DNA from 4 places in the Pseudarthrobacter sp. AG30 genome. Region 4 is predicted to be linked to each of the others. Evidence: riboswitches for the same ligand, from Rfam matches in the RefSeq annotation. Region 4 holds a riboswitch; each other region holds the start of a gene.
The links. Region 4 has a riboswitch for S-adenosylmethionine ahead of DC347_RS13820 (cobalamin-independent methionine synthase II family protein). Riboswitches for the same ligand answer to the same signal wherever they lie in the genome.
Positions count from the first base shown of each region.

Region 1: another riboswitch for S-adenosylmethionine. It lies ahead of DC347_RS11380 (DUF1737 domain-containing protein); the one in region 4 lies ahead of DC347_RS13820 (cobalamin-independent methionine synthase II family protein).
Region 2: another riboswitch for S-adenosylmethionine. It lies ahead of DC347_RS08745 (aminotransferase class V-fold PLP-dependent enzyme); the one in region 4 lies ahead of DC347_RS13820 (cobalamin-independent methionine synthase II family protein).
Region 3: another riboswitch for S-adenosylmethionine. It lies ahead of DC347_RS07655 (homoserine O-acetyltransferase); the one in region 4 lies ahead of DC347_RS13820 (cobalamin-independent methionine synthase II family protein).

Region 1 covers NZ_QEHL01000012.1:142,081-146,893, reverse strand. Annotated here, with positions in the region: gene DC347_RS11390 (hypothetical protein) at 1-100, shown strand, start outside; gene opgC (OpgC domain-containing protein) at 221-2,689, opposite strand; SAM riboswitch class IV at 2,866-2,980, shown strand; gene DC347_RS11380 (DUF1737 domain-containing protein) at 2,994-3,257, shown strand; gene DC347_RS11375 (rhodanese-like domain-containing protein) at 3,254-3,664, shown strand; gene DC347_RS11370 (O-succinylhomoserine sulfhydrylase) at 3,665-4,813, shown strand, end outside.
Region 2 covers NZ_QEHL01000008.1:208,765-213,577, reverse strand. Annotated here, with positions in the region: gene DC347_RS08745 (aminotransferase class V-fold PLP-dependent enzyme) at 64-1,482, opposite strand; SAM riboswitch class IV at 1,520-1,633, opposite strand; gene hisN (histidinol-phosphatase) at 1,775-2,599, opposite strand; gene rsgA (ribosome small subunit-dependent GTPase A) at 2,644-3,759, opposite strand; gene aroA (3-phosphoshikimate 1-carboxyvinyltransferase) at 3,743-4,813, opposite strand, start outside.
Region 3 covers NZ_QEHL01000006.1:166,801-171,613, reverse strand. Annotated here, with positions in the region: gene DC347_RS07660 (bifunctional o-acetylhomoserine/o-acetylserine sulfhydrylase) at 17-1,342, shown strand; SAM riboswitch class IV at 1,442-1,557, shown strand; gene DC347_RS07655 (homoserine O-acetyltransferase) at 1,570-2,685, shown strand; gene DC347_RS07650 (alcohol dehydrogenase catalytic domain-containing protein) at 2,806-3,942, shown strand; gene DC347_RS07645 (hypothetical protein) at 3,963-4,553, opposite strand; gene DC347_RS07640 (SGNH/GDSL hydrolase family protein) at 4,603-4,813, opposite strand, start outside.
Region 4 covers NZ_QEHL01000016.1:67,425-72,237, reverse strand. Annotated here, with positions in the region: gene DC347_RS13835 (DUF1508 domain-containing protein) at 1-28, opposite strand, end outside; gene DC347_RS13830 (adenylosuccinate synthase) at 287-1,576, opposite strand; gene DC347_RS13825 (M14 family zinc carboxypeptidase) at 1,806-2,861, opposite strand; SAM riboswitch class I at 3,083-3,187, shown strand; gene DC347_RS13820 (cobalamin-independent methionine synthase II family protein) at 3,200-4,408, shown strand; gene DC347_RS13815 (uracil-DNA glycosylase) at 4,620-4,813, shown strand, end outside.

The DNA.
Region 1 (4,813 bases), on a different contig from region 4:
AGCGATGAAGACGCGGTTGCCGGGCAGCCGCAAGGGCCTGCGCATGAAAGGTCCGGCTGCCGCCGACTACATCGTGTCCTCGTATCCCGAGCTGGTCTAGGACACATACCCTCCAAGGGATTCCCAGTCCTTACCTGGCACGTGATCGAAATGCTGTGGCACCCACCGTGCCGCAGCATTTTTCATGCCCGGGCCATGGTTCCCCGGTGGAAGATGGGGCCTAGGTGGGAATGATCCGGAACAGGAACCTGGTGCGGACCATCACCCACAGCAGGCCCAGCACCACGGCGTACGCCACGGTGTTGAGGAAGATACTCTCCTGCTGGAGGGCGGGGATGTTGGCCACGACGGCGATCAGCACCACGTGCATGATGAAGACATAGAGCGTTGCGCGGCCCAGCGGGATCAGGAACCAGCCCAGCGCCCGCTCAACCGGTTTCCAGTAGGCGCTGAGGAACGCATACGCCGCCACCACCAGCAAGACGACGTTGAGCAGGCGGCCCGGAGCCAGGTAGGTCCGGCCAAAGAGGGCGTCATACATGGCCCGGTAGGTGGCGTCCGGCATCAGCGCCAGCCGGACGTCGTAGTTGTTGGCCAAGTAGGGGTTGCCCCAGGATAGGAAGGCCAGGGCGACTGCAGCCACCGTACAGGCGGCCACCACCCAGGCATGGGCCGACAACCACGCGATAATGCTGCGCCGGTGGTATCCCACCACGAGCCCCAGCACGAACAGCACCTGCCACACCAGCAGCGGAAAAGAGTCCTCGAACTGCGACGGCAAAATCCGGAACCTGGTTCCGGCCCCCACGGCGTACACCGCCAGCGATACCACCAGGACCCATACGGCCTTTCCGCGGTTCAACAGGGCCAGGATCAAGGGGCTGGCCAGGAGCAGCACCACGTACAGGCCCATCACGTTGAACTGCCAGGGCCCGAACTGCAACAGCAGGATGGCCGGCAGGACCTGGGGCGGCACCGGGAACTGGAACAGCGACGACATCCCGGCGTAGAGGTCGTACGTCCGGCCGGCACCGTTATGCCCGGCCCCGCCGGTCCCCTGGTCCACGAACGTGGTCAAGGCCTCGGTGTGGAAGAACGGAAGCTGCGCGATGAGGAAGACGCCGATCAGCACCGACAGCGCGGTCACATAGAGCTTCCCCGCCCGGCGGGAGGTGAGGTCCACAACCTTGCCGAAGTCTTCCCTGGCCTTCGGCCCGTAGACCATGCCCACCACCAGGCCGGAGAACAGCACGAAGAGTTCGGCACCCGATACGAAGCCCACGGCCTCCTGGGTGAGCAGCTGGAACAGCGAGACCAGGCCCAGGTGGTTGACCACCACGAAGACAATGGCCATCCCGCGCAGCAGATCCACGCGCGAGTCCCTGTTTCCCGGCTCCTGGTAGCTCCATGCGGTGGCGGCGTTGACCCGGCGGGGAATCTGCCACAGCGCCGCCAGGAGGATGGCCATCGCCACGGCCACGGTCCAGACCGCAGCCCCGGACAGGGTGTTGGCCCGGACATACGATCCGTCCGCGGCCACATCGGTGACCGGCCCGGTGACCACGGCAGAGGACTTCAGCCGGTCCAGCGCAGCTTTGGCGATGGCGGGATTTCCGGTGAGCAGCCAGTCGATGCTGGCCACGCCGGTATCCCTGGTGCTGGTGCGCTCGTCCCACACCACCGCCGCCGTCCTGGCGAAAGCCGGCGAGGTGGCGGTACCCACCACCTGGTCCCACCAGGCCGTCTTGATATCCGCCTCCGGCGGTCCGCCCGCGGCAGGGCTGTAGAACGCCGACGTCTGGAGCAGTAGCGGCTTCCTGCGGACCTCCGCGTAGGCACTGTAGAAGTTCTCGCTGCCCGCGCCGGTCAGCATCTCCTGGAGTTCACCGGCACGCGGCACGGTGTTAACGGCAGCGGCGCCGGCAGTGTCGTCATGGTAGGCAGTCAGGCCCACCCAGTCCACGGCGTCGTCCCCCGGATAGTAGGGGGCGTAGGCGGCGTCGGAGCCGTTCCAGGCGCCGTCGCCGTTGGTGTCCAGGAGGGCGAAGCCGTCACTTCCAGGCTGCGGGGCATTCCTGCTCCGGTCAAAGGGGTAGTCCTTGCCCAGGTACGGCGCCCAGACCATGGCGGCCCGGCCGCCGTCGTCCTTTTTGACCGCTGCCGCGACCGCCTTGAAGGCCTCCCGGTAGGCGGCCGGCTGCTGCCCCCAGGCCACCCAGCTCGAGTTCATGTCCGGCGCAAACCGGATCAACAGCCGGCCCTTGAACCCGGAGGCCAGGTCGCGGACCTTGCCGGCGAAGGCTTCCGCTTCGGAGGCGCCGATCTGGTCCAGCGGCACCGTGGGCTTCACGGTGAGCATGGCGTGGGCGCCCTTGGCCGAGGCCTGCTGCAGGAACCCCTCGATGTTGTTCCGGTCCGAGTCGCGGAACGGCAGGCCGATGTCGTGGCCAAACACGGCCGGGCTCGCACCCAGCCGGTCGGAGAATCCAGCGGCGGTATCCTCGCCCCATTCAAGGACGGCACCCAGCCACGGCTTGCCTTGGTCCGGTTCCGCGGAGGCCGCCTGCGCAGCACCGGCGGGCGCCAGCAGCGCCAGGAGCACGACGACGGCGGCGGCCAGGAACGCCCCGGGGGAACGGTGACGGGCACGACGACGGCCGGCCTGGTGGTGCGATGTTGCTGCTCGCATGCTGGCAAGACCCCCCGGTACTCCCACTGTGACGGCAGGGCGGCGCCCCCGGTAGAAACTTTATCGGCCCGGCCGCCTTGCCGCGTTCCCGTGACGCGGTGGTCGCGGGCTCTCAATTACGGAACATGACGACGGCGGCCGTGCGGCTTGGCGGCGCAGGTGTTACGTTTTTGGGGAGTAATGAGTACCGGTGTTAAGCCCTGACTGGCCGGTCGGCAACCCTCCTCTCGCGGCGGGGTGCCTCAGGTGAATACTTGGCATATCGACCGATTCGAGCTGCAAGCGTGAAAGAAGGAGATCCGTCGTGTCTGACGCACCCGCCCCTGACGAAAAATTGTCCTACCGCCTGATTACGGGCCCGGACGACCGCTCCTTTTGTGAGCGGATCTCGGCTGCGCTTGCGGACGGTTACGTCCTGCACGGCAGCCCGGCGGCCACTTTCAACGGCAGCAGCGTCATCGTGGCCCAGGCCGTTGTCCTCCCGGCCGCCATCGCGTCGGCTGACGCCGCGGTGGCCACGGCTGTTGACGACCTGGAAGGCGAGTTCGACGGCGAGGGCCACGCATGAGCTACGCGGGAGACCTGACGCCGCAGGAAGCGTGGGCCAAGCTGGAGCAGGGCGCCATCCTGGTGGACGTCCGCACCGAGGGCGAATGGGCCCACATTGGCATTCCGGATACCAAGGCAACGGACAACGATCCGCTCTTCATCCAGTGGACCTTCCCCGGCGGCATCCCCAACCCCGATTTCGTGAAGGACCTCAAGGAGCAGGCGCCTGAGGACCCGGGCGCTGAGCTCGTGTTCCTTTGCCGTTCGGGCCAGCGATCCATCGCCGCGGCCGTGGCGGCCACCCAGGCCGGCTTCACTTCCTACAACGTCCTGGAGGGCTTCGAGGGGGAACCTGACCGCTACGGCGAACGGACCGTCAACGGCTGGAAGAACCGCGGCCTGCCCACCAACCTCGGAAAGAACTAAGTGACTTTCAATCAAGATGCCCCCGGCTGGAGCCCCGACACCCAGGCTGTCCGCGGCGGGCTGGACCGCACCAACTTCCAGGAAACCTCAGAGGCCGTCTTCCTGAATTCCGGGTTCGTCTACGAATCCGCGGCCGCGGCCGAACGCGCCTTCACCGGCGAGGACGAGCGCTTTGTGTACTCGCGCTACGGCAACCCGTCCGTGGCCACCTTCCAGGAACGGCTCAGGCTGCTGGAAGGCACCGAGGCCTGCTTCGCGACGGCGTCGGGCATGTCCGCGGTGTTCACGGCCCTGGGCGCGCTCCTTGCAGCCGGTGACCGCGTGGTGGCCGCCCGCTCACTGTTCGGGTCATGCTTCGTGATCCTGAACGAGATCCTGCCGCGGTGGGGAGTGGAAACGGTCTTCGTCGATGGCCCGGACCTGGACCAGTGGCGCGAGGCCCTGTCCAAGCCCACCACCGCCGTCTTCTTCGAATCCCCGTCCAACCCGATGCAGGAAATCGTGGACATCGCCGCGGTGAGCGAACTTGCCCATGCCGCCGGCGCCACGGTAGTTGCGGACAATGTCTTCGCCACTCCCCTGCTGCAGCGCTGCGGGGACCTGGGCGCGGACGTCATCGTGTACTCCGGCACCAAGCACATCGACGGGCAGGGCCGGGTCCTGGGCGGTGCCATCCTGGGCACCAAGGAGTTCATCGACGGCCCGGTGAAGCAGCTGATGCGCCACACAGGTCCGGCGCTTTCGGCGTTCAACGCCTGGGTCCTGACCAAGGGCCTGGAAACCATGAGCCTGCGCGTCCGGCACTCCTCGGCCACCGCCCTGCGGCTCGCTGAATGGCTCGAGGAGCAGCCTGCAGTGAGCTGGGTGAAGTACCCGCTGCTGACATCGCACCCGCAGTATGAGCTGGCGGCGAAGCAGATGAGCGCCGGCGGCACGGTCCTCACCCTTGAGCTGGCGCCCTCGGGCGGGCGCTCCGGCAAGGAGGCGGCCTTCGCCCTGTTGGACGGGCTGCGGATCATCGACATCTCCAACAACCTGGGCGATTCGAAATCCCTGATCACCCACCCCGCCACCACCACGCACCGCGCCATGGGGCCGGAGGGGCGGGCCGCCATTGGCTTGAGTGACGGCGTGGTCCGGCTCTCCGTG
Region 2 (4,813 bases), on a different contig from region 4:
TGCCCCTCGAATTTACCGCACCCCCTTTGGACATGTGGTGGGGGAGCAGGAGCGGGAGGAGCCCTAGTCGTCGATACAGGGGGCCGCGCCGGCCGTGCCCGGGGTGTTGGGTGCCCAGTGCGGGTAGGTGCGGGAGTCGTTGGCGGGCACCCAACGGCCTGCGTCAACCACGTAGTCCCAGCCCAGTCCGTTGCTGCGCAGTGCGCGGATGCCGGCAAGAAGGCGTTCGGCATCCTCCAGCCGGGATCCGACGCCGAAGCTCGCCCGGAGTGATCCGTTGGGCAGGCCCAGGCGTTTCAGCAGCGGGTGGGCGCAGAAGCGTCCGTCCCGCAGGCCCACGCCGTGCTCCGCCGAGAGGTAGGCGGCCACCAGCCCGGCGTCGTAGCCTGCAACCGAGAAATTGACCACGCCGATGGTGTCCGTTTCCGGATTGGTGTCCTTGAAGATCTGGTGGACGGTGACGCCGTCGATGCCCTGGAGGCCCTCCACCAGGAAGGAGCGGATGGCGGACTCGTGGGCGTGCCAGCGTTCCTGGTCCAGTTCCGCGATCACCTGGGTGGCGCGGGCCAGCGTGGCGGCTCCCAGGACGTTGGGCGATCCCCCCTCATGGCGGGCCGGGCCGGTGGCCCAGCTGACGCCGTCGAGCCTTGCTTCCTTGACGGCACCGCCCCCGGCCAGGTGCGGGACACCGGCGTCCAGCCAGTCAGCACGTCCCACCAGGACGCCTGCGCCGAACGGCGCGTAGAGCTTGTGCCCGGAGAACGCAAGGTAGTCGACGTCGTCCGTGCTGATGTCCACCCGGCGATGCGGCGCAAGCTGGGCGGCGTCCACCACGATCCGTGCGCCGTACTGGTGCGCCAGCGCGGCCAAGGCCCGGATGGGGAGGATCTCGCCGGTGACGTTGGAAGCGCCGGTGACGGCCAGCAGGCTGACCCCGCCCTGCTCAAGTTCGGTGCGGACTGCCTCCAAAGTGCCGCTGATGGTGTCCGCGGCGACAATGCTGCGGTGCGGGACGCCCTGCCAGGGCAGGAGGTTGGCGTGGTGTTCGATGTCCAGGTAAAGGACATCTCCGGCGGGGCGGCCGTCCGCCAGCGGCAGGCAGCCGGCCAGCAGGTTCAGGGAGTCGGTGGTGTTGCGGGTGAAGACGACCGAATCGCCGGGGCGCCCTCCCACGAAGTCGCGGACAATGTTGCGTGCGTTTTCGTACACTGAGGTGCTGATCTGGGATGCGTAGCCGGCGCCCCGGTGGACACTCGCGTAGTACGGGAGGATCTCGTTCAGGTACGCGGACACCACTGACAGCGCCGGTGCGGAGGCGCCGTAGTCGAGGTTTGCGTAGCGGACGTGGCCGCCGGAGATCAGCGGCGCCTGGATCTCGGCGCCGGTGACCGCGGCGAGGGGCCGGCCGGCGACGGCCTGTCGCGGATCCGCCGCGGCGGCGTTGGCGGTGGCGGAAAGGGGGGAGACGGTGGCAGTTGTCACAGAGACCTCACTTGGATACAGGACTCCGGCACAGTGGAATCCGCGCTTGCCGTATCCGCTCCGGACCGGCCTGGTCGTCACCCGGGGCACCCCACCGCGAATGGAGGGTTGCCGGCCAGCAAACCGGGGTTTTGCGCTGGCACTCGTGACCTGGATAAAAGCGTAGAACATGGAATGGGCAGGACTAAAGCCGCGGCAATTGTTAAGGCTTTTGTTACGCCCTGCCGAAGAAACGGCCGCGGACGCCCCCTCAAGGAGGCGTCCGGCGTCGTATTGTTCGATTATTGTGCCGCTAGGGCGACTGCTGGAGCAGGTCGTCGAGGTCCGGGTTCAGCCGGTGCAGCACCTCTGAATGCAGGATCGAGTTCGTGGCCAGGGCATTGCCGCCGAACGGGCCATCCTCGCCTTCGAGGGACGTGAAGCGGCCGCCGGCCTCCACCACGATCGGTACCAGGGCGGCCATGTCGTACAGGTTCAGTTCGGGTTCGCAGGCGATATCCACCGAGCCTTCCGCCACCATGCAGTAGGACCAGAAGTCTCCGTACGCCCGGGTCCGCCACACGTCTTCCGTCAGGCCGAGGAAGTCGTCAAGGTTTCCGCGTTCCTTCCAGCCGCCCAGGCTGGAATAGGAGAGGGAGGCGTCGGCCAGGTTTGAGACGTTGGAAACCCGAAGCCGGGTGGCGGCGGCCAGGGACCTGCCCATGTACGCGCCCATGCCTTTGGCAGCCCACCAGCGCTTGCCCAGTGCCGGAGCGCTGACGACGCCCACCACCGGCTCGCCCTCGTCCACCAGGGCGATCAGCGTGGCCCAGACCGGGACGCCGCGGACGAAGTTCTTGGTCCCGTCGATGGGATCGATGATCCAGCGCCGCGAGCCGTGGCCGGTGCTGCCGAATTCCTCACCCAGGACGGCATCGCGGGGCCGGGAGCGGGAGAGTTGGCCTCGGATGGCCTCCTCGGCCGCCTTGTCGGCGTCGGTGACCGGCGTCAGGTCCGGCTTGGTCTCGACGTGGAGGTCCAGGGCCTTGAACCGGCTCATCGTCTGGTCGTCCACGGAGTCGGCCAGGACGTGGGCCAGGCGCAGGTCATCGTTGTAACTCGAAGCGGGTTGGATCATGGTTCCAAACTACCGTCTGCGGGCGTTTCTGCCGGGAGAACGCGTCAGTTGACGCTGCCAAGCTCCTTCGTTTCCTGTGCTTCCATCCTTGGATCGGCGCCGAGCAGCCGCCGCAGGGACGCCAGGCGGGCGGCGCCGGTAGGGCCGGCGTGTCCGCCGTCCACCCACTCGTCCAGCCCGCAGTTGACCGCCGTTGCCGTGTGCTTGCAGCCCCGCTCGCAGTTTTCGATGCCCGGGGAGAGATCCGGGAACGAGCGCAGGATCCTGTCCGGGTCCACGTGCGCCAGGCCAAAGGACCGGATCCCCGGGGTGTCGATGATCCAGCTGCCGGGCGGCGCGTCCGCGAGCCGAAGTGCCAGTGCCGACGACGACGTGTGCCGGCCGCGCCCGGTGACGGCGTTGACGCCGCCGGTGGCGCGCTCGGCGCCCGTGAGTGCGTTCACCATAGTGGATTTGCCCACCCCGGAATGCCCCAGCATCACGGTGACGGTGCCGTCGAGGTGTGCGCGGAGGGCGGCCACCGCAGCGCTGTCCAGCCGGGCGGAGAGGCCGTCGTCGGACCGCGCGTCGATCCCGGAGGCCTGTGCGTCGGCGGTCTTGCTGATGATGACGGGGAAGTCCAGGTGCGTGTAATTGGAGAGGAGCTCGGCGGGATCCTTGACGTCGGCCTTGGTCACCAGCAGGATCGGCGCGATCCCGGCGTCGTAGGCCGCCACCAGGGCGCGGTCAATGAAGCCTGTGCGGGGCTCGGGGTTGGCGGCCGCCACGACGATGACCAGCTGGTCCGCGTTGGCCACCACGGCGCGCTCCACGGGGTCGGTATCGTCGGCACTGCGGCGAAGCAGGGTGCGGCGGTCCTGAATTCTCACCAGCCGGGCCAGCGTGTCCGGGGCTCCGGAGACATCCCCCACCAGGGAGACGAAGTCGCCGGCCACCACGGGATTGCGGCGAAGCTCGCGGGCCCGCGCAGCGATGACCACCCGCTCATTGTCCGAGTCCTCACCCACCACCGCGGTGTACCGCCCACGGTCCACCGTGATGATCCGGCCGGTTACGGCGTCATCGTGGCTGGGGCGGTCTTTGGTGCGTGGCCTGGAGCCTTTCTTGCTCGGGCGGATCCTGACGTCCGATTCGTCCCAGGAATCAGTGCTCCGCGCCACTGCCGCGCCCTTCCGGTCCGGCAGCGGACGTGCCCTCCTGGGCCAGCATGCCTGCCCACAGCTGTGGGAAGTCGGGCATGGTCTTGGCTGTGGTGGCAATATCCTCCACCTGGACGCCCGGTACCGCCAGTCCCAGGATCGCCCCGGCCGTGGCCATCCGGTGGTCCGCGTAGCTGTGCACGACGCCGGCGTGCAGCCGGGCGGGGCGGATGAGCAGTCCGTCCGGAGTTTCCTCGGCGTCTCCGCCGAGCCGGTTGATCTCTGCCACCAGGGCAGCCAGCCTGTCGGTTTCGTGTCCTCGCAGGTGCGCGATCCCGGTGAGCCGGGATGGCTCCGAGGCCAAGGCGCACAGCGCGGCGACGGTGGGGGCGAGTTCGCTGGTGTCCGCGAAGTCCCCACCCTTGATTTCCGGACCGCCGGTGACGGTCAGGACGCCGCTGTCCAACGTGACCGTGGCACCCATGCTGGTGAGGATGTTGCGCCACAGGTCGCCCACCTGCTGGGTCTCCGCCGGCCAGTTGGGGATCCGGACCGTTCCCCGAGAGGCGAGGGCCGCCGCCAGGAACGGGCCCGCGTTGGAAAGGTCCTGTTCGATCCGCTGGTCGAAGGCACGGATCGGTCCGGGCGCCACCACCCAGTGGTTGGGCACGGAATCGTCCACGGACACGCCTGCGCCGCGAAGGACCGAGACCGTCATGTTGATGTGGTCCAAGCTTGGTACCGGTTTGCCCACGTGCTCAAGATGCAGGCCGTCGTCGAACCGTGCCCCCACGAGCAGGAGCGCGGAGACAAACTGGGACGAAGCGCTGGCATCAATCACCAGGTGGCCGCCGCGGACGGAGCCCTTGCCCGCCACGGCGAACGGGAGGGACGACGGGGCGTTGCCGTCTTCGGCTGAGACAGCCACACCCAGGGCCTTGAGGGCCTCGATGATGGTCCCCATGGGGCGCTTGCGTGCGTGCGGGTCGCCGTCGAACACGCTTACCCCGTTGCGGAGCGCAGCGAGCGGCGGAACGAACCGCATCACCGTACCGGCCAGCCCGCAGTCGATCCG
Region 3 (4,813 bases), on a different contig from region 4:
GTCATAGGAGACTGAGATGTCCAACGGATGGTCCTTCGAAACCCGCCAGATCCATGCAGGCCAGGAGCCTGACAGCGCCACCGGGGCCCGCGCCCTTCCCATCTACCAGACCACGTCCTTCGTGTTCCCGAGCGCCGAGAGCGCAGCCAACCGTTTTGCGCTGGCCGAACTGGCGCCGATCTACACCCGCATCGGCAACCCCACCCAGGACGCGGTGGAGCAGCGGATCGCCAGCCTCGAAGGTGGCCTGGCCGCTTTGCTGCTGAGCTCGGGGCAGGCCGCGGAAACCTTCGCCGTCCTGAATATCGCCGAGGCCGGGGACCACATCGTGGCCAGCCCCAGCCTGTACGGCGGCACCTACAACCTGTTCGCCCACACCCTGAAGAAGTTCGGCATCACGGTCACCTTCGTGGAAGATCCGGACAACCTGGATCAGTGGCGGAATGCCGTTCAGCCCAACACCAAACTGTTCTTTGGCGAGGTGGTATCCAACCCGCGCCAGGACGTCTTGGACATCGAAGGCATCTCCCAGGTGGCCCACGACGCCGGCGTTCCCCTGATCGTGGACAACACCCTGTCCACGCCCTACCTGATCCGGCCGCTGGAGTGGGGTGCGGACATCGTGATCCACTCCGCCACCAAGTACCTGGGCGGTCATGGCTCGGCGATTGCCGGCGTCATCGTCGACTCCGGCAAGTTCGATTTCGGCAAGGACCCCGGCCGGTTCCCCGGTTTCAACACCCCGGATCCCACCTACAACGGGCTGGTCTACGCCCGGGACCTTGGCGAGGGCGGCGCACTGGGCGCCAACCTTTCCTACATCCTCAAAGCCCGTGTCCAGTTGCTGCGCGACCTTGGCTCGGCGGTTTCGCCCTTCAACGCCTTCCTGATTTCGCAGGGCCTGGAAACGCTGAGCCTGCGGGTGGAACGGCACGTTTCCAACGCCACGGAGGTGGCGCGCTGGCTGGAGGGAAGGGACGACGTCGAATCGGTCGCCTACGCGGGGCTGCCGTCCAGCCCCTGGTACGAACGGGGCCGCAAGTACGGGCCCAAGGGGACCGGCGCCGTCGTCGCTTTCAACCTGGCCGGGGGCGCGGAGGCGGGCAAGCGCTTCGTCGACGCCCTGGAACTGCACTCGCACGTGGCCAACATCGGCGACGTCCGTTCGCTTGTCATCCACCCGGCGTCGACCACCCACAGCCAGCTCTCGCCCGAGCAGCAGGTGGTGGCCGGCGTCAATCCGGGGCTGGTCCGCTTGTCGGTTGGCTTGGAGCACATCGACGACATCCTGGCCGACCTGGAGGCCGGTTTCCGCGCGGCCAAGGGCGGCGCCGACGCCTGACCGCCGGCACGCCGGGGCGCTGCCGGCCGGCAGCGCCGGGAAGTCACAACCAGTCACACTCTTGGCCTGGACCGGGGGGTGTTTCGTACACTCGAACCAGGTCATGAGTGCCAGTGACAGCCCCGGCTTGCTGGCCGGCAACCCTCCTTCCGCGGTGGGGTGCCCCGGGTGAAGACCTGGCCTGCCGGTCAAATGACGGCAGGCAAGCGCGTAGAAGAGGTCTTGCCATGACGGTTACCGTCGCCCGTACCACCATTCCCGAACACGGAGTTGTCCGCTACGCCTCCATCGGAGGACTCGAGCTCGAGGGCGGCGGCTACCTGCCGGATGTCACCCTGGCGTACGAGACCTGGGGCACGCTGAACGCGGACGGCAGCAACGCCATCCTGATCGAGCACGCCCTGACGGGCAGCACCCACGTGACCCGGGGCGACACCGACGAAGAGGGCTGGTGGGAACAGCTGGCCGGTCCTGGGGCGCCCGTCGATACGGACAGGTTCTTCGTGGTGTCCGTCAACATTGTGGGCGGCTGCTACGGGTCCACGGGCCCGTCGTCGGCCGCCCCCGACGGAGCACCCTGGGGCTCACGCTTCCCCCTGGTCACCCTGCGGGACAGCACTGTTGCCGAGGCCCGGCTGGCGGACCAGCTGGGCATCGGGAGCTGGTACGCCGTCCTTGGCGGTTCCATGGGGGGTGCCCGCGCCCTGGAGTGGGCGGTGACCTACCCTGACCGGGTGCAGCGCTGCGCCGTCATCTCGGTCGGCGCTGCCAGCACGGCTGAACAGATCGCTTTCGCCCAGGCCCAGACCCTGGCCATCCGCCAGGATCCGAACTTCAACGGCGGCGACTACTACGGCGGACCGTGTCCGGAAGACGGACTGGCCCTGGCACGGCGGATCGCCCACATCACGTACCGGTCCGCCGCGGAACTGGAAGGGCGCTTCGGCCGGGAACCCCAGGCCCCCGAGTCGCCCCTGCACGGCGGACTGCTGGCAAACCGCGGACGCTACCAGGTGGAAAGCTATCTGGACCACCAGGGCAGGAAGCTCGTCCGCCGGTTCGACGCCAACAGCTATATCGCCCTCACCGAGGCATTGATGAGCCACGATGTCTGCCGTGGCCGCGGGCCGCTGGCCGAGACCCTGGCCTCCGCCACCGCCCGGTTCTTCGTTGCCGCCGTGGACTCCGACCGGCTCTACTTCCCGTCCCAGTCCCGCGAATTGGCCCAGGCCCTGCCGGGTGAGGTTGACGTGCATATGATCTCGGCACCGATAGGCCATGACGGCTTCCTGACCGAGATCGGACAGCTGGGGAACCAGCTCCGGACGACGTTCCTGGCCTAGCTGCGCCCGTCCCGGCAGCGGCCGGCTGCTGCCCTGCGGTGCTTCCGGTGCACGCTGCCGGTGGACGCCGCGGTGCCACAGTGCGGCAGGCCCGGGGTGGAAGTACGGCATGATCGTGTCATGAAAGCCGCCGTCCTGTATTCGACCGTTCCCGCCGCCGGACAGGCATCGGGAAACCCCACCTACGCTGACGCGAAACCGTTGGTCGTTCAGGAGCTGGACCAAGCACAGCCGCGCGCCGGTGAGCTTGGGGTTGCCATCACCTATTCGAGCCTGTGCCATTCGGACCTGTCCGTGGTGGACGGCTCCAGGGTCCGGCCGCTTCCGATGGCATTGGGCCACGAAGCGGTGGGACGGGTGGTGTCCGTGGGCGACGGGGTAGCCGATGTGTCCGTGGGAGACCACGTGGTGCTCGTTTTCGTGCCCAGTTGCGGCCATTGCCGGGCCTGCCGGGCCGGGAGGCCCGCGCTTTGCCACCGCGCTGCGGAGGTCAACGGCTCCGGTGACCTGCTGCATGGGCCGGCCTTGCTGCGCACGCCGGCGGGGGAGCGCATCAACCACCATTTGGGCGTCTCGGCGTTTGCGGATTACGCCGTGGTGGCGCGGGAGTCGGTGGTGGTGATTGACGACGACGTCCCGGACACCGTCGCGGCGATGTTTGGTTGCGCCGTGCTCACCGGAATGGGGGCCGTGCTCAATACGGCAGGCGTCAGTCCGGGACAGTCCGTGGCTGTCTTCGGCATCGGCGCAGTAGGCTTATCGGCCGTCATGGCGGCCCGCCTCGCCGGGGCCGCCGGAGTGATTGCCATCGATCCGAATCCGGGCAAGCACCCCTTGGCCCTGGAGGCCGGTGCCACGGCGGTGGGAACGCCTGCGGATGCGGCCCGTCTTGTGGCCGAGGCTGCCGGTGACGGGGTGGATGTGGCCGTCGAAGCAGTCGGCTTGGCCGGCGTGATCGCAACGTGCCTTGATCTGGTGACGCGGGGCGGCGCGGTTGTCTCGGTGGGACTGCCCCATCCGTCTGCTGAACTGTCCGTTCCGGCACTGCAGTTCGCAGGCGCGGGCAAACGGCTCCTCGGCTCCTACATGGGCGACGCGGTTCCCCGCCGAGACATCCCGGCGTACCTGGGCTACTGGCGGGAAGGCAGGCTTCCGGTGGAACTGCTGCACACCGATACCCGGCCGCTGGCGGACGTCAATGAAGGCCTGGATGCGCTGGCGTCCGGGCAGGTGGTCAGGCGGCTCTTCCGGGCTTGAGGCGTGGCGGCGGCTGGGGCTCAGCCGTTCATGATGTCGCTGCGGCGCTTCATGTAGTCCTCCATGGACATTTCGCCGTTGCTGTACTGCTGGTCCAGTTCTGCGAGCTTCCGGGCACGGAATCCCTGGGGCGCTCCCGGCGGGGGAACGGCCGGGCCTGGAGGCGGGCCGGCCGGCGTGTGGCCGGTACCCTGCTGCTGGCCGGGGAACTGCTGGCCCAGACCCTGCTGGCCCAGACCCTGCTGGCCCGGGAACTGCTGGAACGGCGGTTCCTGGGGCGCGCCGTAGCGGGGGTCCGGCATGGGGGGCTGCCCGTACTGGTAGGGCTGTGGCTGTGATTCACCGGCCGGGGTGGGCTGGCGGAAGCCGCCGGAGTAGTAGTCCTGCTGGGTGTAGCCGTCGCGGGGCTGGTTGCTCTGCGGCCCCGCGGACCCGGGAAACTGGCCGGACCCGGGGAACCCGCCCGGCCCGTACTGTCCCGGAAACTGGCCAGGGTACTGGCCCGGCAAGCCTTGGTCCCGGTCCCGCCGTGCCATGGACCGCCGGTACATCCGCATGGCCATGGGGACAACGAAGGACAGGATGATGATCCACAAAAACAAGCTGCTCACGGTGCCGCGCCTCTCAAAGGTTGTCCCTCCAGCGTAACCCCGTGCGGTCCTACCGGCGGCTGGGTTCCGAGGTTCCCAGCGGACCCTCGCCGGACCCCAACGGAACGCCCGGGCCAAAGACGGGACCCGGCGTCGGCCGTTTCGCCGTGACGCCGTCACCGGAGGACTGGTGCCGGAGCCGGCGCAGGACCCAGGGCACGAAGTATTCGCGCGCCCACACCAAGTCCCCGGTCCTTGCCTCGCGCCAGGTCCGGGGCGGC
Region 4 (4,813 bases):
CAAGAAAGACTTCAATGTTTCCTGCCACGGCATGTCCTTCCGGTCTGGTGTTTTCGACCGGCGACGGCTCTTCGCTGGGTGCATCCCTGCACCGCCAAACGCATAGTGGGACCGTCCGCTGATCAGTTCAAATGGTGTTAACGAGTCTGGCCGCGGCGGCTGCAGGGGTACAAGACCAACTGCGTTAAGCCTGTGTAAATTACTGCCCACGCCCCCAAACGCCGGCGGCGGCCCACCCGCAATGGGTGGCCCGCCGCCGTCGTCTACCGTGTTCCGGAGGGACGTGTCAGTCGTTGATGAGGTCGTTCACCACGATGGTCTGGTCCCGGTCCGGGCCAACGCCAATAGCGGAGAACCGGGTGCCGGACAGCTTCTCCAGCGCCAGCACGTAGTTCCTGGCGTTTTCCGGGAGGTCCGCGAGGGTGCGGGCGCCGGTGATGTCCTCGGTCCAGCCGTCGAAGTATTCGAAGATGGGCTTGGCGTGGTGGAACTCGGTCTGCGTCATGGGCATCTCATCGTGGCGGACGCCGTCCACGTCGTAGGCCACGCACACAGGGATCTGTTCGATGCCGGTGAGCACGTCCAGCTTGGTGACGAAGTAGTCCGTGAAGCCGTTCACGCGGGAGGCGTGGCGGGCCAGGACGGCGTCGTACCAGCCGCAGCGGCGCGGGCGGCCGGTATTGACGCCGAACTCACCGCCGGTCTTCTGCAGGTACATCCCCATCTCGTCGAAGAGCTCGGTGGGGAACGGTCCGGCCCCAACGCGGGTGGTGTAAGCCTTGATGATGCCGATCGAGCGGGAGATCCGGGTTGGGCCGATGCCCGAGCCCACGGACGCGCCGCCGGCGGTGGGGTTTGAGGAGGTCACGAATGGGTAGGTGCCGTGGTCGACGTCGAGGAACGTGGCCTGGCCGCCCTCCATCAGGACCACCTTGCCCTCGTCCAGGGCGGTGTTAAGGACCAGGGTGCTGTCGATGACCAGCGGGCGGAGGCGGTCGGCAAAGGACAGGAAGTAATCAACGATCTCGTCCACCACAACGCTGCGACGGTTGTAGACCTTGACCAGGAGCTCGTTCTTCTGGCGCAGCGAGCCTTCCACCTTCTGGCGGAGGATGGATTCGTCGAAGACGTCCTGGACACGGATGCCCAGCCTGGCCACCTTGTCCATGTAGGCGGGGCCAATGCCGCGGCCGGTGGTTCCGATGGCGCGGCTGCCGAGGAAACGTTCGGTCACCTTGTCCAGCACCTGGTGGTAGGGGGCCACCAGGTGGGCGTTGGCGGACACGCGGAGCCGCGAGGTATCGGCGCCGCGGGCCTGGAGTCCGTCGATCTCCTGGAAAAGGGCTTCGAGGTTCACCACGCAGCCATTGCCGATGATGGGCACCGCGTTGGGGCTGAGAATGCCTGCGGGCAGCAGTTTGAGTTCGTACTTTTCACCGCCTACGACGACGGTGTGCCCGGCGTTGTTCCCGCCGTTGGGCTTGACGACGTAGTCAACACGGCCGCCCAGAAGGTCGGTGGCCTTGCCTTTTCCTTCGTCGCCCCACTGGGCTCCTACGATCACAATTGCTGGCATGGGATCCTCCCCCATTCGTTCGGGCTGCCCGGGTCCGGCCGCGGGGAGCGGACCTGCGCAGCGCCGTTCATGAGAATGCCCCGAACAGACCGGCCGTCGCCGGACCGCGGGGCGGCTCAGCGATGCAAGAGTTCCGGGGCTCTTACCACCCAAGTTTAGCGGATCAGGCACTTTGTCCACTCGATGGGCCCGCCGCGGCCCCGCAAGGGACTGCGGCGGGCCTGGTCTCTTACTCGTCCTCGGCTTCCCCGGCCGGCCGGGACGTCTGTTCGGCGAGAGTGTCCCAGAAGGAGGTGTCGGCGTCGGCAATGGAACCGTCCGCGATCGCCGCGGCGGTGGAGGTCAGGGTGGTGACCGTCTGCTTGATCAGGTAGCCGTTGCTCCGCTGCCCCAGCGCGTAGCCGTCCAGGTAGTGGTCGGACATGCCGCGCATCTCGAAAAGCAGGGTGGCAATTCCGTATTCCACGGAGATGCCGTTGCGGCTGATAGTCTCCGCACTGCCGCCCTGGTACTTGCCCAGGTGGCCCCAGCCGGTGGAGTCCACGTTGTTGAAGACCACGGCGCCGAGCCGCTTGGATTTCTCGACGACGGCGGGATCGGCGTTCGGGGTGGTGGGGTACAGGATTGACCCGGACACCAGCTTGCCGTCGCGTTCAGCGCGGGTGCCCTGGTGGTGCAGGTCGATCATGTAATCGACGCGGTACTTGCGCATCACGTTGCTGTGCAGCGCCTGGGTCTCCGGCTGGACCTTGGCCACGTGGTCCCGGTTCAGGTCCACGCCCTCCGCGTTGTAACGCGTCAGGTGGCGGTCGCCTTTGGCGAGGTAGTTGTCCAGCGGGAAGTTTACGTCCCCCATGGCGCCGTCGGCATTGAGCATGGGCACGATCAGGATATTGACGCCGTCCAGGATGCCGGACGACTTGCCCGTGCCCAGGTGCTTGATGAACTCCATGGCGCCCTCGGTGGTGAGCTGTTCGTTGCCATGCTGCTGGGTCAGGTAGAGGATGGTGGGCTTGGCCGGGTCAGAGATGTATTTGACCAGGTGGATATCGCGGCCCTTGACCGTCTGGCCGATCACTTCCAGCTCCATGGCCGGTTGCTTGGCGTCCTGGTCCTTCAGGAAGGAGACCATCTGACTGTACGTAGCCAGCTTGCTGGTGGTGATCTGGCCGTTGCCGCCGTAGTTCGGGCCTTCGCCAACTGCGTGGGCCACCGGGCCGGACCCGGCGAAGACGGCCAGCGCCAGCGCGCCGGATACGGCAAGGGTCCTCAAAGATTTCGTCACAGTGCGTTACCTCTTTCGAGTGCATCGGGTGCGTTCAGCCGCCATGTTCCCCATTACGGCCCGTGACAAACAGCCAACCAAGCTTGACGAAAGCTGTCAATAGACTGGACAAAACCTGGGAACGGGTTGGGCTATTGCCGGGGAGCGCCACCGCCCAACACCGATCCGCCGTATTCTGAACCGCATTTGCCCACAGGCGGTTCATGGATTTAGGTAAGAGTGGACCATCCGGAGCGGCTGAGAGACCTGGCTCAATGACGCCGCAGCAACCACGGTCCGGCAGGAAAGCTGCCGGCCGAAGGTGCTACTGCCAGGACCGATGGAAGGAAGATTCCAGCATGCCCCTCAACACCGACCATATTCGCGCCACCCACGCCGGGTCTCTGCCTCGCACCGATGAACTCATCGCAGCCAACACCGCAAAGGAATCCGACGGGATCACCCCGGCGTTCCTGGAGCTCCTGGAAGACTCCGTTGTGGGCGTGGTCCAGCGCCAGAAGGACCTGGGCATCGATATCCCCAACGACGGCGAGTACGGGCATACGATGTCCAACTCCGTGGACTACGGGGCCTGGTGGAACTACTCCTTCGCCCGGCTCGGCGGCCTGGAGCCGACCACCGTGGACCGGTGGGCCGAAGCCGAAGTCCGGCGGTCCTCGCCCGGAAACGTTGTCCTGACGTCCTTCCCCGACCGGCGGGACCGGCAGGCGTTCAACGAGGCGTACAACGATCCCTCCTCCGGGATCCTGGCGCACCGGAAGAGCGTGTCCCAACCCAAGATCGCCGGGCCCCTGACATATACCGGCCATGACCTGGTGGCCTCGGACATCAAGAACCTGAAGACCGGGCTCGCCGCGGCAGGCCTCAGCGAGGGGTTCGTGGCGTCCCTCTCCCCCGGTTCCTGCGCCCGCGTCGCCAATGAGTACTACAAGAACGATGAGGAACTCGTCTACGCATGCGCCGATGCGATGCGCGAGGAATACAAAGCCATCATCGACGCCGGCCTGACGGTCCAGCTCGACGATCCGTCCCTGGCCGAGAGCTGGGACCAGATCAACCCTGAGCCGTCCCTGGAGGACTACCTGAAGTTCATCCAGCTGCGCGTCGAGGCCACCAACTGGGCCTTGCGGGACCTTCCGCAGGAACAGGTCCGGCTGCACGTTTGCTGGGGCTCCTGGCATGGTCCGCACACTACGGACATCCCATTCGCCGACATCATCGGCTCAGTGCTGCAGGTCAACGCCGGCGCGTACTCCTTCGAGGCGGCCAATGTCCGCCACGAGCACGAATGGCGTGTCTGGGAGGACACCGCCCTTCCTGAGGGCAAAGTGATCATCCCCGGCGTCGTCTCCCACGCCACCAATGTGGTGGAGCACCCGGACCTGGTGGCGGACCGGATTGTCCGCTTCGCCAAGCTGGTGGGACGCGAGAACGTCATCGCGTCCACCGACTGCGGCCTGGGCGGCCGGGTGCATCCGCAGATCGCATTCGCCAAGCTGGAGGCTCTTGGCGAGGGCGCCCGCCGCGCCACCGGGCGCCTCTGGTAGTTATCCGCCCCTTCCGGGAATGACCGCCGGTCCACTGCGCCATGAATGAGGTGCGCTGGACCGGCGTTTCGTTTCTCCGGGCTTGGTAAACTGGCAAAGGCCGACCCGGAATCGGCCCACCCCAACTAACCACCGTTGATGAGCTGCGCCACCGTGCGCCCATTTTCGGCGGTGGACGCAACATCAATCCCCGCAGGAGAACCAGCCCTTCATGACCGCACTGGCCCCCGAAACATTCCACGAACAGCTCATGAGCCGCCGTTACGAGCCCAGCGTTGCCGCTGTCAACGAGCTGTGCGATTCCCTGCAGGAAGCGAAGCCCGGAACCGTGGTGCCCTACGTGGACCCCATGCACGATGTTGAGGAATGCCGCATCATCAGCCTGTACTCCAATATTGGCGAGAT